Regions from separate parts of the Flavobacterium sp. SOK18b genome, predicted to be linked through region 3. Evidence: riboswitches for the same ligand, from Rfam matches in the RefSeq annotation. Region 3 holds a riboswitch; each other region holds the start of a gene.

What was found. A riboswitch is a leader RNA that binds a small molecule or an ion and turns the genes downstream of it on or off. The one in region 3 is predicted to bind S-adenosylmethionine.
Region 1: it holds a riboswitch for S-adenosylmethionine, as region 3 does, so the genes downstream of both, DNC80_RS12635 (homocysteine S-methyltransferase family protein) here and DNC80_RS04415 (alpha/beta fold hydrolase) in region 3, are expected to answer to the same signal.
Region 2: it holds a riboswitch for S-adenosylmethionine, as region 3 does, so the genes downstream of both, DNC80_RS11945 (Na+/H+ antiporter NhaC family protein) here and DNC80_RS04415 (alpha/beta fold hydrolase) in region 3, are expected to answer to the same signal.

Annotation. Positions count from the first base shown of each region.
Region 1 is NZ_QKNZ01000088.1:33,425-40,017, reverse strand. It holds gene DNC80_RS12655 (HEPN domain-containing protein) at 1-933, shown strand, start outside; gene cobA (uroporphyrinogen-III C-methyltransferase) at 926-1,702, shown strand; gene DNC80_RS12645 (bifunctional precorrin-2 dehydrogenase/sirohydrochlorin ferrochelatase) at 1,882-2,460, shown strand; gene DNC80_RS12640 (NAD(P)/FAD-dependent oxidoreductase) at 2,691-3,743, shown strand; SAM riboswitch class I at 3,909-4,021, shown strand; gene DNC80_RS12635 (homocysteine S-methyltransferase family protein) at 4,269-5,270, shown strand; gene DNC80_RS12630 (hypothetical protein) at 5,297-5,737, shown strand; gene DNC80_RS12625 (vitamin B12 dependent-methionine synthase activation domain-containing protein) at 6,232-6,593, shown strand, end outside.
Region 2 is NZ_QKNZ01000079.1:50,029-56,621, forward strand. It holds gene DNC80_RS11935 (hypothetical protein) at 1-390, opposite strand, end outside; gene fabG (3-oxoacyl-[acyl-carrier-protein] reductase) at 485-1,231, opposite strand; gene DNC80_RS11945 (Na+/H+ antiporter NhaC family protein) at 1,416-2,738, opposite strand; SAM-I-IV-variant riboswitch at 2,793-2,889, opposite strand; gene DNC80_RS11950 (cytochrome-c peroxidase) at 3,116-4,297, shown strand; gene DNC80_RS11955 (hypothetical protein) at 4,353-4,775, opposite strand; gene sucD (succinate--CoA ligase subunit alpha) at 4,976-5,848, opposite strand; gene DNC80_RS11965 (nuclear transport factor 2 family protein) at 5,945-6,307, opposite strand; gene DNC80_RS11970 (UDP-3-O-(3-hydroxymyristoyl)glucosamine N-acyltransferase) at 6,309-6,593, opposite strand, start outside.
Region 3 is NZ_QKNZ01000019.1:37,951-44,543, forward strand. It holds gene DNC80_RS04400 (carboxypeptidase regulatory-like domain-containing protein) at 1-943, shown strand, start outside; gene metK (methionine adenosyltransferase) at 1,018-2,268, opposite strand; gene DNC80_RS04410 (hypothetical protein) at 3,072-3,281, shown strand; SAM riboswitch class I at 3,508-3,615, shown strand; gene DNC80_RS04415 (alpha/beta fold hydrolase) at 3,693-4,655, shown strand; gene thrA (bifunctional aspartate kinase/homoserine dehydrogenase I) at 4,675-6,593, shown strand, end outside.

The DNA of each region.
Region 1 (6,593 bases), on a different contig from region 3:
GATTTTGTAACCACAGGCTACAACACGATTGCTGATATTACAGCTTGTCCAGGTACTGATACGTGTAACTTAGGAATTGCGAGCAGTACCGGAATTGCAGTAGAGTTAGAACGTGTTTTAACTGCTGAATATCCGCAGTACAGCAACAACCGTGAAATTACTATTAAAATTAGTGGTTGTATGAATGCTTGCGGGCAACACAATATGGCCGAAATAGGCTTTCAAGGAATGTCAATCAATGCGGGTAAATTAGTAGCTCCAGCCTTGCAAGTTTTATTAGGAGGAGGGAATTTAGGAAATGGAAACGGAAGATTCTCTGATAAAGTAATCAAAATCCCGAGCCGAAGAGGACCAGATGCTTTGCGTTTGATTTTAAATGATTTCGAAGCCAATGCCAACGGACAATCGTTCTTGAATTATTATGACGCTCAAGGCGAAAAATATTTCTACGAATTTTTGAAACCATTAGCTGATGTAACCAATCTAACCGAAGCTGATTTTATTGACTGGGGAAATGCAGATAATTATGTAAAAGCAGTTGGGGTAGGAGAATGTGCGGGAGTTGTAATTGACTTGGTTGCAACCTTATTATTTGAAGCGAAAGAAAAATTGACTTTTGCACAAGAAGCTTTTGAAGATGCAAAATGGTCGGATGCAATTTATTTGGCGTACGCCGGATTTGTCAACGGAGCCAAAGCATTATTACTTGCTGAAAACCAAAAAACAAACCACCAAGCGGGAATTATTGATTTGTTTGATGCCGTTTTTGTGGCTACAAATACAATTCAATTGCAATCTTCTTTACGAGAATTGGTATATCAAATCAATCAAAATGAACCTTCTGCTGAATTTGCTAAAAAGTACATTCAAGATGCCATTGTGTTTTTTGATGCCATCGAAGCGTATAGAAATAAAGACTTAGCTGATGCTTAAAAAGAAACAACCCATCGTAACACTAGTTGGTGCGGGTCCTGGCGATCCCGATTTACTGACGATCAAAGGTGCCAAAGCATTAGCAGAAGCGGATGTGGTATTGTACGACGCCTTGGCCAACGAGGAGATTTTGACGTATGCTCCCAAAAAAGCGATTAAGATTTTTGTAGGCAAACGCAAAGGCTGTCATGAATATTCGCAAGATCAAATCAACCAATTGATTGTAGACAATGCCTTGACGTACGGACATGTAGTTCGCTTAAAAGGAGGTGATCCTTTTATTTTTGGCCGTGGAAGTGAAGAAATTGACTTTATAGAAAGTTTTGGCATACCTACATCTGTGGTGCCTGGAATTTCATCCTCGATTGCTGTTCCGGCTTATCAAGGGATTTCATTGACCAAAAGAGGCGTTTCTGAAAGTTTTTGGGTAATTACAGGAACAACTTCTGATCGAAAATTATCAAATGATGTGGCTTTGGCTGCACAATCATCAGCAACGGTAGTTATTTTAATGGGAATGAGCAAACTCACTCAGATTATCGATTTGTTCCAAAAAGAATCTAAAGGAGAAACACCGGTTGCCATTATTCAAAACGGAACGACCGCTCAGGAGAAAATTGGCGTGGGAACCATCAACAACATTGAGAAAGTGGTTGCAGAGCAACAATTAAGTTCACCTGCCATAATCGTCATTGGCGAGGTGGTTAAAGAGAGCAATAAATTAAAAGGCTTTTATGAAGAATTCATAGCGAAAGAAATTCGTAAATAACAGTTCCGTAGGAACGGATAATATTGTAGCGTCGGGTTTCAACCCGATGATAACGGTAATGATGGCATTATGATTAATACGATGATGAATGATAAAAAAGGTTGATTTTTAACCCAATGTTGCCGAAAACGAATTCTATTGATTAATAACGAATTCCAATTTAAAGAATTAAAATAAAAGTGGAAAGAAACGAATTATATCCTATTTTTTTAAAATTACACAACCTCAATGTGCTCATTGTGGGTGGCGGAAATGTGGGTTTAGAAAAACTATCGTTTCTGTTGAAATCCAGTCCCAATGCCAATGTTGAGGTAGTAGCACCCTGGTTTTTACCAGAATTAGAAACCTTGGCTGCAAGCCATCCAACAGTGAAGTTGACTTATAAAAAATTCAATCGCTGGATGCTCCGCAAACGCCACATGGTGATTGCCTGCACCGATGATTTGAAGGTGAACAAAAGGATTTATGATTTATCCCGAAAAAGATATTTGATTTGTAATATTGCTGATACACCGCCATTGTGTGATTATTATTTGGGCGGAATTGTAACCAAAGGGAATGTGAAAATTGCCATTTCAACCAACGGGAAATCACCCACTACAGCCAAACGACTGCGAGAGTTTTTTGAAGAAATAATTCCAAACGATATCAATAAAATGGTCGAGAATCTCAATGAATACCGAAAAACATTGAAAGGAAATTTTGAGGAAAAAGTTCAAAAAATGAATGAAATCACAGAGACGCTCAAAGCAAAGTAAGCACAAAACACAATCTTAAGTTCATAGAAAAAAGATAAAATGTAATAGTTCTTAATAATCAGTTTCTGTTTTTTTAACTAAACAGAATAGTGATATTTGTACTCAATTATAATTAAAAGGATTGAGCGCCTAGATTCAATACAATAACATAGATAAACACAATTAACAATTTCCATAACAGCCTACAATTACAACTGAAGGCAAAACATAGGATACTAAATTAAATCAAAATGATTAAAACAGACATACTCATTATTGGCGCGGGGCCAACAGGTTTATTTGCAGTTTTTGAAGCAGGATTATTAAAATTAAAATGTCATATATTAGATGCTTTGCCACAAGCAGGTGGGCAGTTATCAGAGTTATATCCTAAAAAACCTATTTATGATATTCCTGGATTTCCAGAAGTATTGGCTGGTGATTTAGTAGATAATTTAATGGAGCAAATCAAGCAGTTCGAACCAGGGTTTACCTTGGGTGAACGTGCCGAAACCATCGAAAAACAAGAAGACGGAACATTTATTGTGACTTCAAACAAAGGCAAGAAATTCCATGCGCCAGTTATTGCTATTGCTGGTGGATTAGGTAGTTTTGAACCAAGAAAACCATTGATTGAAGACATCGAATTCTACGAAGACAAAGGAATTAAATACTTCATCAAAAACCCAGAAAAATTCCGTGACAAGCGCGTAGTTATCGCTGGAGGTGGCGATTCGGCTCTAGATTGGAGTATCTTTTTGTCAAACGTAGCTTCAGAAGTGACTTTGATTCACCGTCGCAACGAGTTTCGTGGTGCTTTAGACTCTGTAGAAAAAGTACAAGAGCTAAAGACTTCTGGTAAAATAAAAATGATTACACCAGGTGAAGTAGTAGGTTTAAAAGGTGCCGAACATCTTGAGGCAGTTGTAGTCGAGGAAAATGGCGCACAACGCACCATCGAAACCGATTATTTTATTCCGCTTTTTGGTCTTACTCCAAAGTTAGGTCCTATCGGCGACTGGGGATTAGAAATCGAAAAAAATGCCATCAAAGTAAACAACGCCTTAGATTACCAAACCAACATTCCTGGAATTTTCGCCATTGGAGACGTAAATACCTATCCAGGAAAATTAAAATTAATCTTGTGTGGATTCCATGAAGCCACTTTAATGTGTCAAGCGGCCTACCAAATCATTAATCCAGGTAAGCGCTATGTTTTAAAATATACTACCGTTTCAGGCGTAGATGGTTTTGACGGAACTCGTAAAGAAGCTCCAAAAGCCGTAGTAAAAGCAATCGTATAAAAAAGCTATTGAGTCAAAAAGGTTCTGAGTTGCTAAGTTCATTAAAAAGCTTAGTAATTCAGAACTTTTTTTTTGCTTAGACAATTAGCCTCTCAGAATCTTTAAAAAAACACTTGCAATTGTTAGCACTATGTCGTTACTTTGCACTGTTCCTATATTTATTGAAAGTTATCACGAAAGGCGGAGGGAAAGACCCAATGAAACCTTAGCAACCCTTTATTTTTTAAAGAAGGTGCTACATTCTACTTTATACAACCAGTATCAAAGATAGATAACACAAGAATACTTCTACAGTATTTCTCAAACCTTTTCTTGACAACATATCGAATTTTTTAGAGCAGATTAATGGCGCTTTTCAGTCATAATCGTTCCCGCTTTCCGTTACAATCTTTTATTTTTTAAAGAAAAAAATAAAAGGATTTTCACTGCAATCGGGGCTATAAAGAAAAATTGGGAACTTTTGGAAATACTAATCAAAAGTAAAAATCACAATTTCAAATTGTGATTTACAAGAAATAAAAAGTTATGTCAAGCATTCACGAAGCCATTACAAAAAACATCCTCATCCTTGATGGAGCTATGGGAACCATGTTGCAACGTTACAATTTCTCCGAAGAAGATTTTAGAGGAGAACGTTTCAAGGATTTTCCGCATTCGCTAAAAGGAAACAATGATTTATTGTCGCTCACGCAGCCACAAGCTATAAAAGACGTTCACGCCGCATATTTTGAAGCTGGAGCTGATATTGTTGAAACCAATACTTTCTCAGGAACCACTATCGGTATGGCTGATTACTATCTTGAAGAATATGTATATGAATTGAACTATGAGTCGGCCAAAATTGCCCGCGAAGTAGCCGATGAATTTACCACCAAAAATCCAGACAAACCTCGTTTTGTAGCGGGTTCCATTGGACCCACGAATAGAACAGCAAGCATGTCACCAGATGTAAACGATCCCGGTTACAGAGCCGTAACTTTTGATGATTTACGCATCGCGTACAAGCAACAAGTAGAAGCGCTTATGGATGGTGGTTGCGATTTACTTTTGGTAGAAACTATTTTTGATACTTTAAATGCCAAAGCAGCGCTTTTTGCTATTGAAGAAGTAAAAGACGAACGCAATCTTGATATTCCTATTATGGTCTCCGGAACAATTACTGATGCTTCCGGAAGAACACTTTCGGGACAAACGGTTGAGGCTTTTTTAGTTTCGGTGTCGCACATACCGTTGTTGAGTGTAGGATTCAATTGCGCCCTTGGTGCCGATTTACTCAAGCCGTATTTACAAACCTTGTCGCAAAACACATCGTTCAACGTATCGGCCCATCCTAATGCAGGATTGCCCAACGCCTTTGGAGAATACGACGAAACACCAGAACAAATGCAAGCTTTTATCAAAGAATATCTCGATGATAATTTGGTCAACATCATAGGGGGTTGTTGCGGAACAACACCAGCCCACATCAAGTTAATTGCCGATATCGCAAAGGAATACAAACCGAGGGTTTCAACTGCAGTGATGTAATGTTAAGATAATTTAGTTTATTAAAAATGGAGGAAAAGACTATTGATAATTTTAAGAATTTGAAATGGGTACTGCTATGCTCTCTTACCTTGGCAACAATATATATATTATTTGATATCTCTAGAAAAACAAAGTTTGAAAAGTACAAAGAAACATTTAAGGGCGAAGCAATTGGTTTAACAACGAGGTTTAAACAGGTCGGTAAACGAAGGGTTTTAATTTATTGCTTTTATGTGGATGGTAAGGTTATGTCTAAGAGAAATACGATGGGAGGAGATGAAATTTTAAACAAGTTTTACAAAGTGAAGTATGACTTAAATAATCCGAAAGGGAATTATATTTTTTTAGATAAAGAATTGAAGCCCGATTCCCTTACTCTTGTTAAAAATGGTTTTACTTGGACTAAATATTATGTATACGATGGAAATGTAACTAGTCGATATCTAGAAAAATCAAAATGGCAGTGATCGCGATTATTGGATTTTATTACAATGCATCTATTACGCAAGTCAAAGGAAGTATTGGTGAGTAAAATAGTTTTATTCGTTTGCGAGCGCGAGCGCCCCGCTGGTGCACATAAAATAGGCAGGAAAAGAATTTTAAGAAAAAATAATAAGCACGAGCGTGACGCTAGCGCTAGCAGCAGAGCAACTTGTTTAGATTCTTCGTTCCTCAAAATGACAAAATTGAAGAATAAAGAAACGGAAGAATCAACAAAAAAAAAGTGTGTTGTTAGCACAATGCCCGCGTGAGGGATAGTAGTGGAAAGCCCGCAGATCAATGGAGTGCTAACGGAATTGATTGAGGACTTGAAACGAATAGCCCGACCCGACTTTTTTTGGAGGGACACGCCCGAAAAAGAATTGAAATAAGATGGTAAGGTTTCGAAAACTTTGCATTAAATAAAAAAATAAAAACTCATTCTAAGTTTCTTAGAAATGGAGTAACTCAAAATAAAGAAATGGCAGAAAAAAGAAGAAACCTAGTATTAGCAGGATTGGAACCCCTAATCATTACGCCGGAAAGTGTATTTGTGAATGTGGGGGAACGAACCAATGTGACGGGTTCGAGAAAATTTCTTCGATTGATTAAGGAAGAAAAATACGATGAGGCGCTTGATATTGCGCGCCAGCAAGTAGAAGGTGGAGCACAAATCATTGATATCAATATGGATGAGGGAATGCTCGATGGCGCATATGCGATGACAAAATTCCTGAATTTGATTGCGGCTGAGCCGGATATTTCGCGCGTACCCATTATGATTGATAGCTCGAAATGGGAAATCATTGAGGCGGGTTTGAAAGTCGTACAAGGGAAATGTGT
Region 2 (6,593 bases), on a different contig from region 3:
GGTTTGACTGCCTTTAAAATCAATATTTGATAACGGACTAAAATCCTCAGAAAATTGAAAAACTTGAACGTCAAATTTATCATTCAAAGCCGTATTGCTCTGAATATTTTGGAGAATTGCTTTAGTTTTCTTTTCATTTTTAAGAAAAGCTATAGAACTTGAATTATCAACCACAACAGCAAGAGGCGTCTTTGTGATGACTAAATTATCCCGAGTAATTATTGGATTTAACAATAATAAAAACAGACAAAAAATAGAGGCAAATCGAAAAAAAGCTAAAAACAAACTCAATTTTGACTTGTTTTTAGCTTTATATAAATATTGAAAATATGACAATATGCCCGCTATTAATAATGATAAAACTAATAGTAGCAAGGTAGATGTTGTCATGTAGTGTTTATTAAAATATTTTAAATTTGAAAACTTAAATGTAATCCAGAATTCAATAAAAGTGTAGAATGAATTAAATACTCATTTCACTAACCTAGGTAAGCATTCCTCCACACACATTCAATACTTGCCCTGTTACATAAGCACTCATATCTGATGCAAAGAAAAGACAAGCGTTAGCTACATCTTCGGTAGAACCACCTCTTTTTAACGGAATTCCATCTCTCCAGCCTTTTACAACATCCTCATTTAGTTTGGCAGTCATTTCAGTTTCAATAAATCCAGGTGCAATTACATTACAACGAATATTACGAGATCCTAATTCCAGTGCTACAGACTTTGAAAAACCAATAACTCCAGCCTTAGATGCCGCATAGTTCGTTTGTCCTGCATTACCTTTTACACCTACTACTGAACTCATATTAATAATCGATCCGGCACGTTGCTTTAAAAAAGTACGTTGAATCGCTTTTGTCATATTAAAAACTGATTTCAAATTCACATCCATCACGTTGTCAAAATCTTCTTCAGACATACGCATCAATAAATTATCTTTTGTGATTCCAGCGTTATTAATCAATACGTCAACCGTTCCAAAATCAGCCAAAACAGCATCCACAAATGTTTGCGCTTCGTTAAAATCTGCAGCGTTTGATTGATATCCTTTTGCTTTAATACCTAGAGCGTTTAACTCATTTTCTAAAGCCATCGCAGATTCTACTGATGAACTATATGTAAAAGCAACATTGGCTCCATGTTTAGCAAAAATTTCTGCAATCCCTTTTCCAATTCCGCGACTTGCGCCTGTGATAATGGCAACTTTTCCTTCTAGTAATTTCATATTCAAAAATTAGTTTATTTTTTATTTGAAGCTATTCCTGCTATTCACTGCAATCTTTTAGGTCCGCTGTCGCGTACCCAAAAGGATTTCCGTTGCTATCAGGGCTAAAAACGACTTGCCAAATATATACTATTTCCTTTTTTAAAAAAAATTTAGCTTTGATTATGAACAATAATTTTTACAATTAAACCTTCAAAAAACGATATGCTAGTTTATCCCAAAAAGCAGCATAAATGGCAATCAATGTAAATACTAGCAAAAACAAATGATACCACGCATTACTTAAAATATCTATAAAATTTAATTTACCATTTGCATAGTTTAATATCAACAATATCTGAGCACCATATGGCAATATCCCTTGTATTACACACGAAAAAATATCTAATATAGTAGCCGATTTTTTAGCACTCAACCCATATTCATCATTAATTTCCTTTGCTATGGGCCCCGTAATAACAATAGAAACCGTATTATTTGCAATAGCTAAATTTGCAAAACCTACTAAAACACCAATTCCTGTTTGTGCTGATTTTTTACTTTTAATTCTTTTCTTTATCTGATTCAAAACCCATGTTATACCACCAGCCTTGTCCACCATAGCTGCTAATCCACCTGTAAGCATTGAAAGTAGAAAAATATCGGTCATGCTCGTAAATCCTTCATAAATTTTCTGAGTAAACTCCATTACTGTAAAAGAATCATTATAAAAACCAATAAAACCCGCAATTATGGTACCTAATAGTAAGGTGTAAAAAACGTTGACACCTACAACTGCTAAAATTATCACTAAAACATAAGGCAAGATAGCCCATAATGAATAATCACTTTTTGCAATATCCACAGAAATAACATCTGAATTAAATCCCAAATAAAAGAAAATTAAAATAGTAACAATTGCCGCCGGAAGTGCGATAAACAAATTGATCTTAAACTTATCTTTTAAATCACAACCTAGGGATTGAGTGGCAGCTATAGTAGTATCTGATATCATTGATAAATTATCTCCTAGCATAGAGCCACCAAGTAAAGCGCCTGCTATCAATGGCATAGAAGCACCACTTTTATCAGCAAGTGATATAGCAATAGGTCCTATTGCAACTATAGCTCCAACAGATGTACCTGTAGCAGTTGATAAAAACGAGGCTATCAAGAAAATTCCCAGTGGAAAATACGCTACATCAATGGTATTAATACCTAGGTTCACTACTGCATCAACTCCACCCATTGCCTTACTAACAACTGCAAAAGCGCCTGCAAATAAATAAATCAAACACATGGTTATAATTTTACTATCACCACAACCAGCAATTAAAGTATCAACTTTGTCTTCTGTACTGTTTTTAAATAAAATAAAAGCAGCAACAATGCCTACCAAAACAGCAACAGGAGAAGGAAAAGCATAAAAATCATTAAGTAAAATACCTGCTCCTAAAAAAGTAAAAATAAAAATAAATAGCGGAATCAATGCAAAAGGATTTCCAGATTCCTTAGTAAACTTTGTCATAAAAATAATTTTAAATTAAGCGTTATGACGAAAAACAAAGCTGGTATTGGGAATGTAAACAACATTTTTTCCAAAAGATTTGGCTTATCGTTTTAGCACCTTGCTTGTTGTTGCAGGTTGCTATCCTATTTAAGGATTCGTGATAACGGGTGCAAAAGTAATTAAAATTTTATCATATATTAAACAAACACTCTGAAATTTAAAATATTATGCAATATTTAACAAACGGAAATTTATTGTAAAATCAACAATTTATCAAAAAAAAGAGTTGTAAAATTAAATATTATCGTTAATTAAACTATTTTTGATAAACATAGTCTAATAAACATCCAAATAAAAGATATAATTATTGAAATATTAACACTAGTAGAATATTTATGAAAAAAGTTTTATTAATAATATGTTTAATTTTCGCTTCAAGTTGCAGTAAAAATGACGATGCAAATAACTATGTAGCAATCGATCCCTATCCTAATATTACAACAACATTTACCGGAAAAATAAATGTTAACAAACTGGATAATTATGCTAGTCAAACAATTCCTAATTATATAACTAAAGACAATACTGCAGGGAACCCCATTACAGATAAAGGCGCAACATTAGGTCGGGTTTTATTTTACGATAAGAATCTGTCATCAAAAAACACAATTTCATGTTCTTCATGTCACATACAAGCAAATGCTTTTGGAGATGTTGCAGCAGCTAGTACTGGAGTAAACGGGACAACTAGTAGACACTCCATGAGATTAATAAATACTAGATTTTCAAATGAAAATAAATTCTTTTGGGATGAGAGAGCTTCAACTTTAGAAAATCAAGTAACCCAACCTATTCAAGATCATATTGAAATGGGGTTTAGCGGGACATTAGGCGATGGCAACTTTACTGCATTAATTACTAAACTACAAAACATAGGATATTATAAAGAATTGTTCAAGTTTGTATATGGATCAGAAGATATTACCGAAAATAAAATTCAGTTAGCATTATCACAATTTGTAAGAAGTATTCAATCATTCGATGCGAAATATGATGCTGGCCGAGCACTTGTTGCAAATGACAATCAACAGTTTCCTAATTTTACTGCACAAGAAAACCAAGGTAAAAACTTATTTTTAACACCTCCAGTATTTGATGCTACTGGAAATAGAATTGCTGGAGGAGTAGGCTGCGCAGGTTGTCATCAAGCTCCTGAATTTAGTATTGACCCAAACAGTAGAAATAATGGAATAATCGGGATACTAAATGGAAATGGAATTGACATCACAAATACTAAATCTCCATCACTTAGAGACTTGGTAAAAGCAGATGGAAGTAGCAATGGAGCTTTCATGCATACCGCAAATTTGAATACGCTTCAAAATGTAATAGGCCATTACGGCACAATAAACCTAGCCCCTGGAAATACAAATCTAGATCCTAGGTTAAGGCCAAATGGTTTTGGTCAAAAATTGAATTTAACAGCCACAGAAGTAGATGCTTTAATCGCCTTTGTAAAAACCTTAACTGGAACAAATGTCTATGTAGACGCAAAATGGTCAACACCTTTCAAATAATAAAAAAGTCCCCAAATATACCTTTGGGGACTTTTAATTATTAATCAAAATGAACTTAGAAAGCTACATTCCATCTTGGTAATTTTCCATTTTCATCAAAGAAATTTTGTAAAATTACACCTTCAACTGCAGTTGGAATTCCTTTTGAGTCTGTATTAAATGTTTCATACCAAACTACTTCAAGTGTGGTGATATCTTCAATTTTCATTTGTGCAGGCCAAGAATATTTTCTTCCCGTTTTTGCAAATTGATGACCTTCAACAATTTTTTCGTTAAGACCACCGTTTTTAATTTTCAAGGTTCCATTATTTTGAACAGTTCCTGTAGAACCTACCATAATTAACTCTTTTGAATCACCTATAGCATATACTAAAAATACACCCGATCCATCCGAAGCATTGCAAACTTCAGCAAGACTATCTTCGATTGTGAAAGAAAATTGATTGGTAACTTTGAATTTTTCTAATTCTTTGTACATATATATTATTTATTAGGAACTAGCCATGAACATTACCTTACAAGTTGTAAAATAAACCATAACAAGTTCATTTGTATTTTATTGATTTTGATATAAAATCAGATTTTCAATAAAGTGCAAAGGTATTTTTTTTAATTCTATTTATCATAAAAAAGCCTCACAAATTGTGAGGCTTTACTATTATTTAGAAAAAGCTTAGATTATCCTAAAACTTCTTTTACTTTTTTACCAATTTCAGCTGGTGAATCCACAACGTGAATACCACATTCTCTCATGATTTGTTTTTTAGCCTCAGCTGTATCGTCAGAACCACCAACAATAGCACCTGCATGCCCCATTGTACGTCCTGCTGGAGCAGTAACTCCTGCAATGAAACCTACAACTGGCTTACGGTTTCCATCAGCTTTGATCCATTTTGCAGCATCAGCTTCAAGTTGACCCCCAATTTCACCTATCATTACGATACATTCAGTCTCTGGATCATTCATTAACAATTCAACAGCTTCTTTTGTAGTTGTTCCAATGATTGGATCACCACCAATACCGATAGCAGTTGTTATTCCTAATCCTTGTTTTACAACTTGATCAGCAGCTTCATAGGTTAATGTTCCTGATTTAGATACAATACCTACAGTTCCTTTTTTGAAAACAAAGCCTGGCATAATCCCTACTTTAGCTTCACCTGGAGTAATAATTCCAGGACAGTTAGGTCCTATCAATCTTGCATTTCTTTCTTTTACATAACTGTTTGCTTTTATCATATCAGCAACAGGAATTCCTTCAGTAATTGCAATGATTACTTTAATTCCAGCATCAGCAGCTTCCATAATAGCATCAGCAGCAAAAGCTGGTGGTACAAAAATGATAGTTGTGTCAGCTCCCGCTTGGTCAACAGCATCTTTTACAGTATTAAATACAGGTCTGTCTAAGTGACTTGTTCCTCCTTTACCAGGAGTTACACCACCTACAACATTAGTACCATACTCAATCATTTGAGAAGCATGGAAAGTCCCTTCACTTCCTGTAAAACCTTGAACTATTATTTTGGAATCTTTGTTAACTAAAACACTCATGATATATTATTTATGTAGTTTTTAAAATCGTTATGCAAAAGTATAAAATACTAATCAGTAATTGGTATTCAAAAATATTTTTTTTGACACTAAATATTATGATAATTGGCTCATTTGAAAACCGCGATAGAGTTTATCGTCTTTAATTTGCCAAATCACAATAAAATGTGCCAAAAGCATCTCTTCTCTAGGGTTTTCAATTGTTTTTACAAAATGCGAATAACGCACAGATACTAAATCATTTTCAGCAACAACATGATTTATTCGAACTTTTGATCGTACATAGGCTTTACTTAATTCATCCGAAAGTAACAGTAAAGACGCAAAATTGTGTTCTACAAATCCTTTGCTACTATTCCATTCTAAAACAATTTCTGGATGCAAAAAATCTTTTAAAACTGTACTATCAATAAAAGCATCTGATTTGTAAAAATTCTGAACAATTTCTTTAGCAGACATATTATTTAATTTTATTTAAAATTTCGGGAATTTTTTTAATGTTGGCCAACTGTTTTAATTTCTCTCTTGATTCTTCAATTGGAGTCCCAAAATATGACTTTCCTCCTTCAACAGATTTTGTTACTCCAGTTTGACCCATTATTACTGCCTTTGTACCAATTGTGATTCCACTTGTAGTACCTACTTGTCCCCACATGGTTACTTCATCTTCAATAATTACACAACCTGCAATACCAGTTTGAGATGCAATTAAACATTTTTTACCAATAACGGTATCATGCCCTAC
Region 3 (6,593 bases):
CAACACTTCTAACGAGCAATTTGAAAACCCTTTCAAACTTAATTTCACTAGAGTATTACCAGATATGTTTGCTCGTTGGGATTTAAAAAAATCTGAAAATTTGACCTATAACTTCAATGTTCGTAATGGTTTTAACGATGTAAATGCCTTGGTTGAAGGTTTTATTTTTACCAATTTTAACAGCTTGTCACGAGGAAATGCAAAATTAGAAAATTCATTAATTACAAGTCATCGATTGAATTATTCTAAGTACAACTTGTATAATTTCACTACGATTTTTGCAAACGTAGCGTATACAACTACCAAAGATCCGGTGGTAAATGGAGTTTCTTTCCAAAGTATTTATTCCACATCAGACCGTTTGAATTTGGATGCTGAAAATGAAAACTTGAACGGAAATGTATTTTACTCTAAAAGTTTTAAAAAGTACTATAAATTAACGGCAGGAGTTAATGCAAGTTGGAGTAAGAATTTTGTTTTGAACAGAAGGATTACTAACGGAGCAACTCAGGAATTTATTCAAGGGATCGAAAATGTAAATCACGGATACAACTTAGCTTTTGCAACGCAGTTTAAAAAATACCCTAATGTAGATTTGGGTTACCGTATTAATTTTTCGGAGCAAGCTGCCAATCGGTTTACAACTCAAACTCCGACAGTAAAATTAAATTATTATTTCTTGAATGGTTTAAATGTCAACTGGGATTATGCATTTAATCGTTTTAAAAATGAAACCAACGGCATTACAAACGATTTTAAAATCATGACGGCAAGCTTAAATTACATCAAAAAAGACTCGAAATTTGAATATCGAATTCAAGCAAACAATTTATTAAACACCAGATCTAGATTGAACAACTCTTTTAGTGTAAATGGTTTTAATGCGAATGAAAGTAGAATTTTGCCTCGCTTTGTAACCTTTATTGTAAAGTATAATTTATAGGTTTCATTTCGAACCAAAAGAAAGGGGATTTTACATTAGTAAAATCCCCCTTTTAATATAGTATCGCTTTGAGTTTACAATCCAAAAGCAGTTTTTACTTGATCTACGAAATCTAATTTTTCCCAAGTAAACAAATCAACAGTAACAGTTTTTGTTAATCCACCTGGAGCAGAGAAAGTCTTAGTTACGGTTTCTGGAGTACGTCCCATGTGTCCGTAAGCAGCAGTCTCGCTATAAATTGGGTTTCTTAATTTCAATCGTTGTTCGATGAAGTACGGACGCATATCAAAAATAGCTTCTACTTTTTTAGCGATTTCACCATTGGTCAAATTTACTTTTGAAGTTCCGTAGGTGTCAATAAAAATACCCATTGGCTTAGCCACACCAATAGCGTACGAAACTTGAACCAAAATCTCATCAGCAACACCAGCTGCAACTAAGTTTTTAGCGATATGACGTGTAGCATAAGCCGCACTTCTGTCTACTTTACTTGGATCTTTTCCAGAGAAAGCACCACCACCGTGAGCACCTTTTCCGCCATAAGTATCTACAATGATTTTTCTTCCTGTTAATCCAGTATCTCCGTGAGGTCCCCCAATTACGAATTTACCTGTTGGGTTAATGTGGTACTGAATAGCATCATTAAATAAATGAGCATGCTCAGGATTTTTAGCAATGATTCTTGGAATCAATATCTCGATAATGTCTTTTTTGATTTTAGCAAGCATAGTAGCTTCTTCGTCAAAATCATCGTGTTGCGTAGAGATAACAATCGCTTCAATACGAGTTGGTTTATTATCGTCGCTGTATTCTAAAGTTACTTGCGATTTAGCATCAGGACGCAAATACGTAATTTCGTTATTTTCACGTCTTAAAACAGCTAATTCTTGCAATAATTTATGAGATAAATCAAGTGCCAATGGCATGTAATTTTCCGTTTCATTGGTTGCGTAACCAAACATCATTCCTTGGTCACCAGCACCTTGCTCTTCTTTGCTTGCTCTGTCAACTCCTTGATTGATATCAGCAGATTGTTCGTGAATAGCCGAAAGAATACCGCATGAGTTCGCTTCAAACATGTATTCGCTTTTGGTATAACCAATTTTTCGAATGACTTCACGTGCAATATTTTGCACATCTAAGTACGTATTTGATTTTACTTCTCCTGCCAAAATAACTTGACCAGTAGTTACTAAAGTTTCACAAGCTACTTTTGATTCAGCATCAAATGCTAGAAAGTTATCAATTAATGCGTCTGAAATTTGATCTGCAATTTTATCTGGATGTCCTTCGCTCACAGATTCTGACGTAAATAAATAGGCCATAAGTTTTATTATTTTATAAAATTAAGCGAGAAAAAATAATTGCTGAAAAGGACTAAAGGAGCGTTTCTGCTTTAGCATTTTTTCTACTGAGAATACTTCAGTATCCATAATGAATAAGTTTCATTATGAAGAGGTTGCAATCAGTTCAAATTTTTCCTCTGGTAATAGTTTGCAAAGGTATGAAACCATTTTGATTTGCATATAATTCTTAACTTTTTTTTACTATTTTATCTTTTGAAAATATTTTTTGAATTATAAACAAAATTAATACTATTAAAATTTTGTAGTTTAAATAATATTTTCGATATTTGATAATCAAAATAAGTAATCATGAAATCAAGTATTTGCAATGTTTTTAAGGTCGCACAGGAAAATTCCTGAGGGTTGTTTATTGCATAATTTGAACTAAATTATATAGTAAAGCTTCCCAGTATTTGGGAAGCTTTTTTTTTTGAAATACCACAAAGAATAAAAATTTATGAATACACTAAAATGCCAACAAAAAATGAATGCAATAGCGCCTATTTGTGCTGTTGTACTATTTGATAAATCATGACCCGAAAGGACAAGTTTAAAAAACTAAACCCCTTTTGGATACGTATCTAAAAGGGGTTTATTGCTTTTAGTACGAATAGTAATTAACGTAGTTTTTCAAGAAGATTATGGATTGTTAAATTATTTGGTTGAACAGAATAATAAGAAAATAAATATTGATAAAATTTTAATTTTCATAAAAACTGGTATTGATGTTGATACTAATTTTAAAAATAGAATTTCATAATTATTAACCTAAAACAAAAAAAATGAAAAAAAATGACTATTTAACGAAAGGAATCCTGTTATTGAGGAAAGGATTATGGAGAACAAAAAAAAGAAATAATACAAATGTAACGAATGAGCTTATCCATCCTAGATTTGAGATGGCTACCAATGATGTTACAGCACTAAAGACAGTGCCTAATTCATTACTTTTTTTAATGTATTCCAAAGAAAATGATGTCCTTTTTATTTAGGGATTCCAAATGTATTTTAATGAGCGAGAAAATGCATTTTAAATTAGGATTGCTGTTTTAATGGAGTTATGGTCTAAAACGATACATTTCTTTGTTAAAACAGCTTGCTTTTTGCATACTTTTGCGAATACTGCAAAAGTAATTCAGACTAAACTTTGCATAAAAATTTGCTCAGAATAAAAATTAGTGCTTTATTTGCACTCACAAAGTTCACAACAGTATTGAAATGTTATAAAGAAAGGCAGAGGGATTAGACCCGATGAAGCCTTAGCAACCCTTCGATTTATCGGAGAAGGTGCTGCATTCTACCACGCCCATCGTGGAAAGATAACACTAAGAATTTGTCTAGATAACACCTAGCTTTCTTTCTAATATTTCCAAACACAAGTCATAATTATAACAGATTTGCAATTGGAAAATAAACCAACAACAATAACATTACACAATTTCACCACGGAGTCAGGTGTAATTTTTAATGCTCTAAACTTAAGTTATCAAGTTTTTGGGTTGCCATTACATACAGCTCCCATCGTTTTGGTCAATCATGCGCTAACCGGAAATTCACAGGTTGTGGGCGATAACGGTTGGTGGAATGACCTAATTGGCACCAACAAAACTATTGATACTACAAAATATACCGTACTTGCTTTTAACGTTCCTGGAAATGGATTTGATGGAGTTGTAATTGAAAATCATCTTGATTTTACAGCAAGAGATATTGCTAGAATTTTTATAAAAGGCATTCATTTACTTGAGGTTACAAGACTATTCGCCATTATTGGGGGTTCTGTAGGTGGCGGAATTGCATGGGAAATGGTCGCATTAGAACCAACAATAACGCAAAAATTAATTCCTATTGCGACCGATTGGAAAGCTACAGACTGGCTTATTGCCAATTGTTTTTTGCAAGAACAAATTCTGAATAATTCGTCTAAACCCATTCAGGATGCCCGTACACACGCGATGTTATGTTATAGAACTCCAGAATCATTTGCCGCAAAATTTCAGCGAACTACTAATGAAGAGTTAGCCATTTTTAATGTTGAAAGTTGGTTGTTGCATCACGGCGAAAAATTGCAACAGCGTTTTCAATTGGCATCCTATAAAATGATGAATCAATTATTGAAAACCATTGATGTCACTCGCAATAGGTCTTCTTTTGAAAATACAATCCAAACTGTTGAAGCAGAAATTCATATAATAGCCATCAATTCGGATTTGTTTTTTACAGCCAGTGAAAATAAAGCGACTTTTGAGCAACTACAAAAAATAAATAAAAAAGTTAGTTATCAAGAAATAGTTTCCATTCACGGACACGACGCTTTTTTGATAGAATACAAACAATTACACAATTTGCTTCAAGATTTATTCTAAGCTACAAACACACAACACAATGAAAATATTAAAATTTGGAGGTAAATCGTTATCAAATGGTGACGGATTAAATAAAGTTATTGCCATAATAACAGACAAAGTAAATCAAGGAGAAAAAATTGCAATTGTAGTTTCGGCACGTGGTAATGCAACGGATGAGTTGGAACAAATTTTAACCATTGCTTCTCAAAACGGAGATTACAAGCCTCTTTTTGAAGATTTTAAAAAATACCAGCAAGACGTTTATGAAGCTGTTGATTTGTCTGAGGAGTTTACTATTTTAGAAAAATTGTTTGAAGGTGTCAGTTTGATTGGCGATTACAGCAAAAAGATCAAAGACCTTATTTTGTCTAAAGGTGAATTACTTTCGGCAAAATTACTGACGGCCATCCTCATAGAAAATGGAATTCATGCTCGTTTTACAGATACGCGTGAATTGATAAAAACCGATGCTAAATTTGGTGATGCACAACCATTAGAACAACTTTCGAAGAAAAATGTGGTTGCTTTTTTTAAGCAAAACACTGAAAATACAGTAAGTATAATCACAGGTTTTATTGGCTCTACGACCAATAATGATACTACAACTCTAGGAAGAAACGGTAGTAATTACACCGCTTCGTTGATTGCGAATTATTTAAATGCCGAAGAATTACAAAATTACACGCATGTTGATGGAATTTATACTGCCAATCCTGATTTAGTTGTAGATGCGAAGAAAATTGATCACTTATCGTTTAATGAGGCGAATGAGATTGCTAATTTTGGAGCTACTATTTTGCACGCCAAAACTATCATTCCGTTATTAGAAAAAAACATTCCGCTCCGTATTTTAAATACTTTCAATCATGAAAATAAAGGAACTTTAATTACTTCCAATTCTAATAAGGAAGGAATTAAAACGCTTTCGGTTCTTGAAAATGTGGCTTTGGTCAATTTGGAAGGAAGAGGGTTGCTTGGTAAAACAGGTGTCGATGCTCGAATTTTTAGAGTAATGGGCGACAACAATATCAGTGTTAGTATTATTTCGCAAGGTTCATCAGAGCGTGGAATAGGCTTGGTTGTGGCTGCTGACAAAGCAACTACGGCCATGATTGAATTGGAAAAGGAATTCGAAAATGATTTCTATTCGAAAGATGTCAATAAAATAACTGTGGCTGATGATGTAGCTGTCATCTCAATTATTGGGCAGGATTTAAGCACTTTTCACAAACCTTACACGGCTTTAATCAAGAATAAAATTGTTCCGATTCTGTTTAACAATACGGTGACGGGTAAGAATGTGAGTTTGGTTGTTAAAAAATCACAATTGCACAAAGCCTTAAATGTGATTCACGGAGAGATTTTTGGCGTTGCCAAGAAAATAAATATTGCTGTTTTTGGTCACGGTTTGGTGGGCGGCACCTTGATTAATCAAATTTTAGAATCGGCAGCAGCCATCGAAAAAAGAAAAGATATTAAGTTGAATGTTTTTGCGATTGCCAACTCTAAGAATGTTCTCTTGAATAAAAACGGCGTAACGCCCAACTGGAAAAACGAAATTCAAACCAACGGATTCTCGTATACCATTGATGACGTGATTGCCTACGCAAATGAGCATCATTTAGAGAATTTAATTGCCGTTGATAATACAGCAAGTGCTGATTTTGTTACGAATTATATTTCGTTAGTAGAAAATAGTTTCGATTTGATTTCGTCAAACAAAGTGGCCAATACGTTAAGTTATAGTTTTTATAAAAAATTACGAAAAGTTCTGGCAGAAAACCAAAAGACGTATCTTTATGAAACCAATGTTGGAGCAGGATTACCGTTGATTGACACTATTAAATTGTTGCATCTTTCTGGTGAAAACATCACAAAGATTAAAGGCGTTTTCTCGGGAACATTGAGTTATTTGTTCAATAATTTTTCGGCCAAAGACGTGCCGTTTAGCGAGAT